DNA from 2 places in the Roseovarius mucosus genome. Region 1 is predicted to be linked to the other one. Evidence: riboswitches for the same ligand, from Rfam matches in the RefSeq annotation. Region 1 holds a riboswitch; the other holds the start of a gene.
What was found. Region 1 has a riboswitch for thiamine pyrophosphate ahead of thiD (bifunctional hydroxymethylpyrimidine kinase/phosphomethylpyrimidine kinase). Riboswitches for the same ligand answer to the same signal wherever they lie in the genome.
Positions count from the first base shown of each region.

Region 2: another riboswitch for thiamine pyrophosphate. It lies ahead of thiC (phosphomethylpyrimidine synthase ThiC); the one in region 1 lies ahead of thiD (bifunctional hydroxymethylpyrimidine kinase/phosphomethylpyrimidine kinase).

Region 1 covers NZ_CP020474.1:1,969,397-1,974,610, reverse strand. The annotation lists gene ROSMUCSMR3_RS09475 (thiamine phosphate synthase) at 1-292, opposite strand, end outside; gene ROSMUCSMR3_RS09470 (thiazole synthase) at 292-1,062, opposite strand; gene thiS (sulfur carrier protein ThiS) at 1,064-1,261, opposite strand; gene ROSMUCSMR3_RS09460 (FAD-dependent oxidoreductase) at 1,245-2,231, opposite strand; gene thiD (bifunctional hydroxymethylpyrimidine kinase/phosphomethylpyrimidine kinase) at 2,228-3,022, opposite strand; TPP riboswitch at 3,069-3,171, opposite strand; gene ROSMUCSMR3_RS09450 (MmgE/PrpD family protein) at 3,301-4,665, shown strand; gene ROSMUCSMR3_RS09445 (site-specific DNA-methyltransferase) at 4,749-5,214, opposite strand, start outside.
Region 2 covers NZ_CP020474.1:3,703,358-3,708,571, reverse strand. The annotation lists gene ROSMUCSMR3_RS21710 (nidogen-like domain-containing protein) at 1-1,068, shown strand, start outside; gene gap (type I glyceraldehyde-3-phosphate dehydrogenase) at 1,311-2,312, shown strand; TPP riboswitch at 2,450-2,581, shown strand; gene thiC (phosphomethylpyrimidine synthase ThiC) at 2,694-4,496, shown strand; gene ROSMUCSMR3_RS21490 (hypothetical protein) at 4,650-4,793, shown strand; gene gap (type I glyceraldehyde-3-phosphate dehydrogenase) at 4,885-5,214, shown strand, end outside.

The sequences.
Region 1 (5,214 bases):
GCCCCAGCTTCAGCCCGGCACGGCGCATGGCGGGAATGTCGGCGGTGTCGAGATCCTCCTGCCCCAGATGCACCCAAGTCGCGCCTGTATCAATCGCGGCTTGCCAATGATCGTTGACCACGAGAGTGGCACCATGGGTCCGACATAGGCTCTCTGCCTGCGTAATTTGCGCGTTCAAGGCCTCGCCCGTAAGATCCTTGATGCGCAACTGCACGAGTTTAACACCAAGTGGCAGCACGCGGCGAAGCCAGTCCGTGTGATCGAAAATCGGATAGAAACGCGGCAGAGACATCAGGTAAAGGCCCTTCCTAACACGGGGGTCGAGGGGGCGGCCATATCGCGCGGCTCCATCGGGTCGGCCTCATAGGCAAGGCGCCCTGCCTCCAATGCGCGGGCGAACCCGTCGGCCATCGACGCCGGATCGCCTGCCTTGGCCACGGCTGTGTTAAGCAGCACTGCGTCATAGCCTAGTTCCATCGCATGCGCCGCTTGGCTTGGCAGGCCTAGGCCTGCGTCGATCACCAGCGGCAGATCGGGGAAATGCGCACGCAAAGAGCGAAGGCCGTAGATGTTATTGAGGCCAAGCCCCGTACCAATCGGGGCGCCCCAAGGCATCAACACCTGGCATCCCGCCTCTACCAGGCGCTCGCAGAGCACAAGGTCTTCGGTGCAATAAGGAAACACCTGAAATCCGTCCTCGGTCAGGATGCGCGCCGCTTCGACCAGACCAAAGGGGTCTGGCTGCAGGGTGTCGGCGTGGCCGATCACCTCAAGCTTGATCCAGCGCGTGTCAAACAGTTCCCGCGCCATCTGAGCCGTTGTTACAGCCTCCCGGACCGAATGGCAGCCGGCGGTATTGGGCAGCACGCGCACATCAAGGTCGCGGATCATATCCCAAAACGCTTGGCCCGCGCGCTCGCCCCCTGCCTCACGCCGCACAGAGACGGTGGCGATGCCCGCGCCAGAGCGTTTGAAGGCATCGGCGAGGATCGCGGGCGAGGGATATTGCGCAGTGCCTAGCATCAGCCGCGAGGTGATCTCGGTCTCGTAGAATACAGGCATGTCAGCCCCCTTGCCGTGGTGCGACGATTTCGATCCGGTCGCCGTCATTCAGTCTCTGTTCTGGTCTCATTGCAGCAGGAACAAAACTTTCGTTCACTGCAGTCGCCACCTTGGCCGCGCCATAACCCAGCTCGATCAGCAACGCATCAAGCGATGGTGCAGCGGTGTCCTGCACAGTGCCGTTAACCGTGATCTTCATGATAAAACTCCGGTGTCTGAGTATCGCCCGAGACCATCTCTGCTGCCATACGCGCCACCGCAGGCGACAAGAGGAAGCCGTGGCGAAAGAGGCCGTTGACATAAACTGTGCCCCCCTTGCGGGAAAGGCGCGGAAGGTTGTCGGGGAAAGCAGGGCGCGCATCAGCGCCAATTTCCAGCACCTCCGCCTCGCCAAAAGCGGGGTGCAGAGCATAGGCAGCCGACAGCAGCTCCATCACGGACCGAGCCGAGGCACGGCCGCGCTCTGTGCTCTCGATCTGTGTCGCACCCAGCATGAATACACCATCGCCCCGTGGCACGATGTAGAGTGGAAACCGCGGGTGCAACAGGCGAATGGGCCTTGTCAGGGTCACATCACGGCTGCGCAGCACCAGCATCTCTCCCTTGACCCCCCGCAGATCGGGCAAACTGTCCTGCGCGGCGAGGCCGCGACAGTCGATCACTGAACCATGAGGCTCTGCCGCATCTTGTTCGAATCGCACGCCTGCGTCCACCAGGCGCTTGTGCAGGTGATGCAGTGCCGCGCGAGGATTGATATGCGCCTCATCAGGAAAGAACAGTGCGCGGTCGTGGCGCTCAACCAAATGCGGCTCTAACATGGCCAATTCTTCGCCTGTTACAAATCGATGCCCCATGGTTCGGCGGGCGAATTGGTCCAGTTCGCGGCGGTCGCGCTGCAAGGTGACAACGAGCGAGCCCCGTCGGATTACCTCAACTCCCTGTGCCGCCCACCAATCGGCGGCCGCTTGACCCAATCGCACCACCGGCTCTTCTGCGGAAAAGCCCTCGCAAAATGGGGCCAGCATGCCGCCCGCCCACCAAGAGCAGGCATGCGCGCCGGGTGATGGTGCGGGATCGCGTAAAATAACGTCAATGCCACGCGCGACAAGGTCGGTTGCCACGCAGAGGCCAACGATGCCCGCGCCCCGGATGGTGACAGGCCCTGTCATGTCCAAACCTCGTGAAAGTGGTGCACCGGGCCATGGCCCTTGCCAATTTCCAGGGCATCTGCGGCGAGAATGGCGCGATGCAACCAGCCATGCGCAGCCTCAACCGCTTTTGGCAAGGTTAGTCCCTTTGCGAGATGTGCCGCAATGGCCGATGATAGCGTGCAGCCAGTGCCGTGGGTGTTGCGCGTGGCGATGCGGGGGGCGTCGAGGCGGTATGTTGCGTCAGCAATCAGCCAATCGGTGCAAGTCTCGCCTTGCGCGTGCCCGCCCTTCATCAAGACGGCCACGGCACCCATGTCCCGCAGAAGCGCGCCCTGCGCCTGCATTTCCGTACTGTCGCGCGCCTCTGACATGCCCAAAAGTGCTGCCGCCTCTGGCAGGTTCGGGGTGAGGAGATCGGCACGTGGCACAAGGTGTTCCACGAGGGCGGCACGCGCAGCGTCCGGCAAAAGGCGCGCGCCGGATTTTGCGACCATCACGGGATCAAGGACGATGGGGCCATGATATTCGGCCAGAGCCCGCGCCACTGTTTCTATGAGACCTGCGTCGCCCAGCATGCCGATCTTGATACAATCGACCCTGATATCGCCTAAAACAGCTAAAATCTGTGCTTCAACAGTCGCGTTAGGGATGGGATGCACATCGGTCACCGCACAGGTGTTTTGGGCTGTCACGGCGGTAATCACGCTCGTTCCATAGACGCCCAGTGCCGAAAACGTCTTGAGATCTGCCTGAATACCCGCGCCGCCGCCGCTGTCGGAGCCCGCGATTGTCAAAGCTGTGGCAATCATCTGCCGTTCCTCTCATCTTGCGGGGAAACGGACGGAGTGCGCACCGGGCGTGCTGAGGTCCGTTCCCTACGCCGGCATCACCCGGATCAGGTTCGATGGGTTGGCTTTGCACCTCTCAGCCCTGAACACGGGCACCCCAACGGATATGCCTGATTGCTAACAGCCGGTTCTGCGCGCTGCAAGAGGAGAATGCGAGACAGGAAATGTCGCAAACAGCCGTCAAACCGGCGTGTAAACACGCCACTTTGGGGCAGTCCCTCTTGCAGAAAGTTGCTCAGATGTCCTGTGTTCTAGACCGCCCTCAATTCGACCGCGTCGCGAAATTCGTGCTCGATCCCGCGCTTGACGTTCCGCAAGAGGTGCTGGAGCGTATTGCCCTCCTGCTGATTGACACGCTCGGCGTCGCTGCGGGGGCTGCGACACTGGAGGTTGGTCAGATTGCACGCGATTTCGCGGTAGAGTTTCATGCGGCGTCTAGTGACAAACACAGCGCAACTTTGCTATTTGACGGGCGAACCTGTGCAGTGCCTGGGGCGGCTTGGGCGCTTGCTACGCAGATCGACAATCTTGATGGGCATGACGGCTACAACCCGACCAAAGGGCATATCGGCTGCGCGTTGGTGCCGGCGCTCTTTGCCTATGCTGGGCAGCATCCACAGTTGACCGGGCGGCAGGCGCTCACTGCGCTTGCGATGGGCTATGAGGTGGCGGCACGGGCCGGTGTGGCGCTTCATGCCACGGTCAGCGATTACCATACCTCGGGCGCTTGGAATGCGCTGGGTGTTGCGGCCCTTGGGGCGCATCTGCGCAGGCAGACCTCGGATGTGTTGCGCGAGGCTCTGGGGATCGCGGAATATCATGGGCCGCGCAGCCAGATGATGCGCGAAATTGCCAATCCTACCATGTTGCATGACGGATCGGGAATGGGGGCGCTTGTAGGAATTTCGTCACTGTTTCTTGCAGAACGCGGCTTTACCGGCGCGCCCGCGATTACGGTAGAGAGAGAAGACGTGGCGCATATTTGGGAAGATTTGGGACAGGATTGGACCATCCTGCGCAACTACATCAAACCCTATCCGATTTGCCGTTGGGCGCATGGCGCGCTGGAAGGGGTGCGTGTGCTGATGGTTGAGCAAGGGCTGCGCGCCGCAGAGATTGAGCGGCTTGAAGTGGCGACATTTGCCCAATCCGCCGCCCTTTTTCCGGGCCTTCCCAAGACGACGAGCGAGGCGCAGTATTCGCTGGGCTTTGCGCTTGCCACGCTGCTGGTGCATGGGCGCATCGGGCCAGAGCACATCACCGGTTCGGGCCTGAATGATCCGGAGGTCGCCGGCCTGCACGCGCGGATCACGGTGCGTGAAGAACCGCGCCATTCTGCCCGCTTTCCCGGCGGGCGCTGGTCTGATGTGACAGCGATCCTGCAGGACGGGCGGCGACTGACCTCAGGCGATGCCAACGCGCGTGGCGGCCCAGAGGCCCCTATGCCCGAAGCGGACGTGCGCGCCAAGCTGGGTGCGATGGCCGGGCATGTGCTGTCGGAGGGGCGCATTGCGGCGCTTTGGGATATAAAACACAGACTGTTGCAGCCAGATATGCTTTTTTCCGAGATGGCTGATCTGGTCACGCCTGCACCGGACCGATGACAAAAAAAGCCCCGCCATGAGGGCGGGGCAAGTCAATGGTGCCCGAGAAAGTCAGGCCTTGGGCACCGGCGGTGTCTAGGTAATCAGTTTGGACGCTCTTCCATTTCCGAGCGAATTTGCTGGCGTAGCACGTCGATGGGCACCACCTTGCCCTCGCGCTTGAAGCACCAATAGGTCCAGCCGTTGCACGAGGGTGCGCCTTCGAGATGCGCACCGATCTGATGGATCGAGCCGTTAACGCCATCGGCCACCAATGTGCCATCGGCACGCACCTTGGCCGCTTTGCCGTTGATCGAGGTCAGAACCTCACCGGGGCGCAACATTCCGCGCTCGATCAACTGACCAAAGGGCACACGGGGCTCTGCCCGTTTGGATGTCGAAACCTGAAGCGCGTCGCGGTCGAATTTACGGATATTCGCAAGCCGCTTTTCCGCAACACCGCGATAGGCCGCCTCACGTTCAATCCCGATGTAATCGCGGCCCAGCATCTTGGCCACGGCACCTGTGGTGCCCGTGCCAAAAAACGGGTCCAGTACGACATCGCCGGGA
Region 2 (5,214 bases), 1.7 Mb from region 1:
CTCGATGCGGGCCTGATCCAAGGCACGCCCAATTTCGAAAACGCCGTGCTCGACTTTGCCCTGACAGGCGATAGCTCGTTCTTCGACTCTGCCGCCGAGGTGCCTGCCTCAGTGACCGAAACCGTCACCACCGCTGATCCGGTCTCGCTCAACCTCGAAGGCACCGAAGGCAATGACACCCTGCTCGGGGCCACGCTTGACGACACGCTCAGCGGTCTGGGTGGCGATGACCGGCTCGAGGGGCGCGGCGGGAATGACCAGCTCAGCGGCGGCGAGGGCAATGACACCCTCGACGGCGGTGCTGGCGATGACCGGATTTCGTCCTCTGATGGCAATGATCTGGCCATTGGCGGGGCGGGCAACGACAATATCGGCGGCGGTCTGGGGGATGACACCCTGGACGGTGGCGATGGTGACGACATTCTGGGCGGCGGCTTTGGCGCGGATTCCGTGACCGGCGGGGCTGGCAATGACGTGGTCGCAGGCGGCGCGGGCGATGACACGCTCTCGGGCGGCGATGGCAACGACAGCATGTCGGGCAGCTTTGGCAATGACCTCATCGACGGCGGCGAGGGCGCGGATGATATCGGCGGCGGCACCGGACAGGACACCATTGATGCCGGTGCGGGCAATGACAGCGTCGGCGGCGGTGAAGGCGACGACAGCATCCTTGGCGGCGAGGGCAATGACTTCCTCGCAGGCGGCGGGCGCAACGACACCATCGATGGCGGCGCGGGCAATGACACGATCAATGCAGGTGCTGGCAACGATGTGATCACCGGCGGAACCGGGGCTGATCAGTTTGTCTTTTCGTCCTTCTTCGATGGCGAGGCGGATGTGATCACCGATTTCGAGGACGGTTTGGATAGTTTCTTCATCCGCCGTTTCGATCCCGATACTGGCGTTGAAAACATCAACAACGGCGGCAACGGTCTGGCGGGTTTCGTCACGGCGATGAACATCGTCGACGTGGCGGGCGGCGCGCAGATGACGGTGAATGGCAACACCATCCTCGTCGAAGGCGTCACCGCCGCGCAACTGACGGTGGATGATTTCACGTTCCTTTAGTTCGGACTGGCAGATCAAAGACAGGGGCGCTCTCGGGCGCCCCTATGTCTTGGCGGCAAATATGCGCCTTCCGATCGCCCAAACCTGCCATCCTGCGTTAGCGCAATCACCAGCAAAGCCACGCCAACCCCCGCAAGGTTACCGCTAACATCCTGTATTCCAACTGGAAAACGACTTTTACCGCTTTCCGGCGTCCTCTGCCCCGTCTATACGGACGCCAATTCAGCTATCAGGAGTCGCCCATGACCATCACCGTAGGAATCAACGGTTTCGGCCGTATCGGTCGCGCCACGCTTGCCCATATCTCGGAAAGCCTGCGCAACGATATCAAGGTGGTCAAGGTGAACGCAACCGGGCCGATTGAGACCGCAGCGCATCTGATGCGCTATGACAGCGTGCATGGCCGCTTTGCCCATCCGATCACCGTCGAGGGCCAGACGATGGACCTCGGTCGCGGCCCGATCCAGATGTTCTCGACCTATGACATGAACGAGTTGGATTGGGACGGGGTTGATGTGGTGCTCGAATGCACCGGCAATTTCAATGATGGTGCCAAGGCCCGCACCCATCTTGAGCGCGGCGCGCGCAAGGTGCTGATTTCGGCCCCGGCCAAGAACGTGGATCGCACCGTGGTCTACGGCGTCAACCATGACGCGCTCTTGGCCTCTGAGCGGATGATCTCGAACGGCTCTTGTACCACCAATTGCCTCGCGCCGCTGGCCAAGGTGCTGAATGATACGATCGGGATCGAGAGCGGCATCATGACCACGATCCACGCCTATACCGGTGACCAGCCGACGCTGGACCGACGCCACAATGACCTCTACCGCGCCCGCGCCGCCGCGATGTCGATGATCCCCACCTCGACCGGGGCCGCCAAAGCGCTTGGTGAGGTGCTGCCGGAACTCGCGGGCAAACTCGACGGCTCTGCCATCCGCGTGCCCACGCCCAATGTCTCGGCGGTGGACCTGACCTTTGTCGCCAAGCGCGACGTGACCAAGGCCGATGTCAACGCCGTGGTGGCCGAGGCCGCCGCTGGCGCGATGAAGGGCGTTCTGGGCTATGATCCCGAACCCAAGGTCAGCATCGACTTCAACCACACCGAGGAAAGCTCGATCTTCGCCCCTGATCAGACCAAAGTGATCGGCAACCGTCTGGTGCGGGTGCTGGCATGGTATGACAACGAATGGGGCTTTTCCTGCCGCATGGCCGATGTCGCCGTTGCCATGGGCCGGTTGCAGTAAACAAGCCCTCACTTTTTGTGCAGCGCCGGGCCGCGATACGCGCAGCCCGGCGCTTTGCCATTGGAACCCGCCAATCTGCCTCTGAGCTCGCAAGCCCGAAACTTCGGGTTGCGCGGCCCTGTCTTACCGCATACGCTTTTCCTACGCAGGGGAGTCCCAACTGAGGGACTGAGAGGCGGCTGGCAATCATCTTTGCAGATATTGCAGTGTCGCGACCCTTTGAACCTGACCCAGTTGATACTGGCGTAGGAAGCTAGGGCTCGCGATCATGCCACGTTCCGGCAGATCCCATGGCCTGAACCGGGGCGTATATGCTGCCCTCCTGCCTCCCTGCCACGCTCATCTGGTCTCTTTGTAGAAACTGACTCGAGGAGCACCAAAATGAACGTCCCCACCCAGAACATCACCCCGAGCGTGACCACGGGCCCTCTGCCCGCCTCTAGAAAAATCTATGTGACCGGCCAGCACTATCCCGAAATCGCAGTGCCCATGCGCGAAATCTCGACCCATCCCACCGCAGGCGAGGCACCGCTGGCCGTCTATGATAGCTCTGGTCCCTATACCGATCCGGACCGCACCACCGATATTCGCCAAGGCTTGCCGCCGCTTCGCCGCTCGTGGATCATGGCACGCGGGACTGTGGAGGATTACGAGGGCCGCCACGTCAAGCCCGAGGATAACGGCTTTGTCACCGGCGATAGACTGGTGCCGGAGTTTCCGGTTCAGCACCGGCCACTGCGCGCCAAGCCGGGGGCGGCCCCCACCCAACTGGCCTATGCCCGCGCAGGCCTTATCACGCCCGAGATGGAATTCGTGGCCATCCGCGAAAACCAGCTGCGGGAATTGACACCCTGTCACCGCGACGGCAACGACTGGGGCGCGAATATTCCCGACTACGTGACCCCCGAATTCGTCCGGCAAGAGATTGCGGCAGGCCGCGCCATCATCCCCGCAAATATCAACCACCCGGAACTGGAGCCGATGATCATCGGCCGCAATTTTCTGGTCAAGATCAATGCCAACATGGGCACCTCCGCCGTCACCTCTTCGATGGAAGAAGAGGTCGAGAAACTGGTCTGGGCGATCCGCTGGGGGGCGGATACGGTGATGGATCTCTCGACGGGCCGCAACATCCACAACACGCGCGAATGGATCATCCGCAACAGCCCCGTGCCCATCGGCACCGTGCCGATCTATCAGGCGCTGGAAAAGGTGAATGGCATTGCCGAAGACCTGACATGGGAGGTGTTCCGTGACACGCTGATCGAACAGGCCGAACAGGGCGTGGACTATTTCACCATCCATGCGGGCGTGCGCCTGCACATGGTGCCAATGACGGTAAATCGGGTAACAGGCATCGTCAGCCGAGGCGGTTCGATCATGGCCAAGTGGTGCCTGCATCACCACCGCGAGTCCTTTCTTTATGAGCATTTCGAAGACATCTGCGACATCTGTCGCCAATATGACGTGAGCTTTTCATTGGGCGATGGGCTGCGCCCCGGTTCAATAGCCGATGCCAATGACGCCGCTCAATTCGCCGAGTTGGAGACGCTGGGCGAACTCACGAAAATCGCATGGCGCAAGGATTGCCAGGTGATGATCGAGGGGCCGGGCCATGTCGCCATGCACAAGATCAAAGAGAATATGGAGAAGCAGCTTGAATGCTGCCACGAGGCCCCGTTCTACACCCTTGGGCCACTCACCACCGATATCGCGCCGGGCTATGACCATATCACCAGTGGCATCGGGGCGGCGATGATCGGTTGGTTCGGCTGTGCGATGCTGTGCTATGTCACCCCCAAGGAACATCTGGGCCTGCCCGACCGCGACGATGTGAAAACCGGCGTCATCACCTACAAAATCGCCGCCCATGCCGCCGACCTTGCCAAGGGCCTGCCGGGGGCGCAGCGGCGTGACGATGCGCTCAGCCGCGCGCGCTTTGAATTCCGCTGGGAGGATCAATTCAACCTCTCGCTCGACCCGGAAACCGCCCGCGACTTCCACGATCAGACCTTGCCCAAAGAGGCGCATAAGGTGGCGCATTTCTGCTCGATGTGCGGGCCGAAATTCTGCTCAATGAAGATCAGCCACGACATCCGCGCCGAGGCCCAGAAAGAGGGTATGGCGGCGATGGCCGAAAAGTTCCGCGAAGCCGGCGATATCTACCTGCCCCTTGACGAGTGATCAGACCTGATCGCACGCCCCCGGTGCCCGGCGCCGGGGGCCGTTTTGCGCCTCCGGCCCTATGGCCAGCCCCCTCCCGGCCCTTGATCCGGCTTGCATGGCGGCAGCCTCTGTTGCATACCCTGCGGGACGCAGACGGCAAAGGCGCGCGGCATGACCAACACAATCGCGATTGGCCTTGGGGGGATCGTCCTGGTGGCGCTCGGTGCCGATGTCATATTGAACGATGGCCAATCCACCCTGTTCCTCGGGCGCAAGCTGATTGATCTGATCGAATATGTCGCCTTTTGGCGATAACGCAACTGACACTCCTCCGCATTGACTCGTTTCGAAATTCGTTTATGTTCGCCGTCAATTGTTAGCGCTAACATAACTCTCGGAGGATGCCATGCCCCTGAAACTTGCCATAAACGGATTTGGTCGTATCGGACGCAACGTGCTGCGCGCTTTGCTCGACTCGGATCGCCAAGACATCGAAGTCGTGGCCATCAACGATCTGGCCCCGGTCGAAACAAACGCCCATCTGCTCGAATTCGACAGCGTGCATGGCCGCTTTCGGGGTCAGATCACCACCACCGCCGACACGATTGACGCAGGCCGCGGGCCGATGCGCGTGACCGCCCTGCGCGACCCAGAAGCGCTGCCATGGGGTGATGTCGATATCGTGCTGGAATGCACCGGCATCTTTACAGACCGCGACGCCGCCGCCCGCCACCTC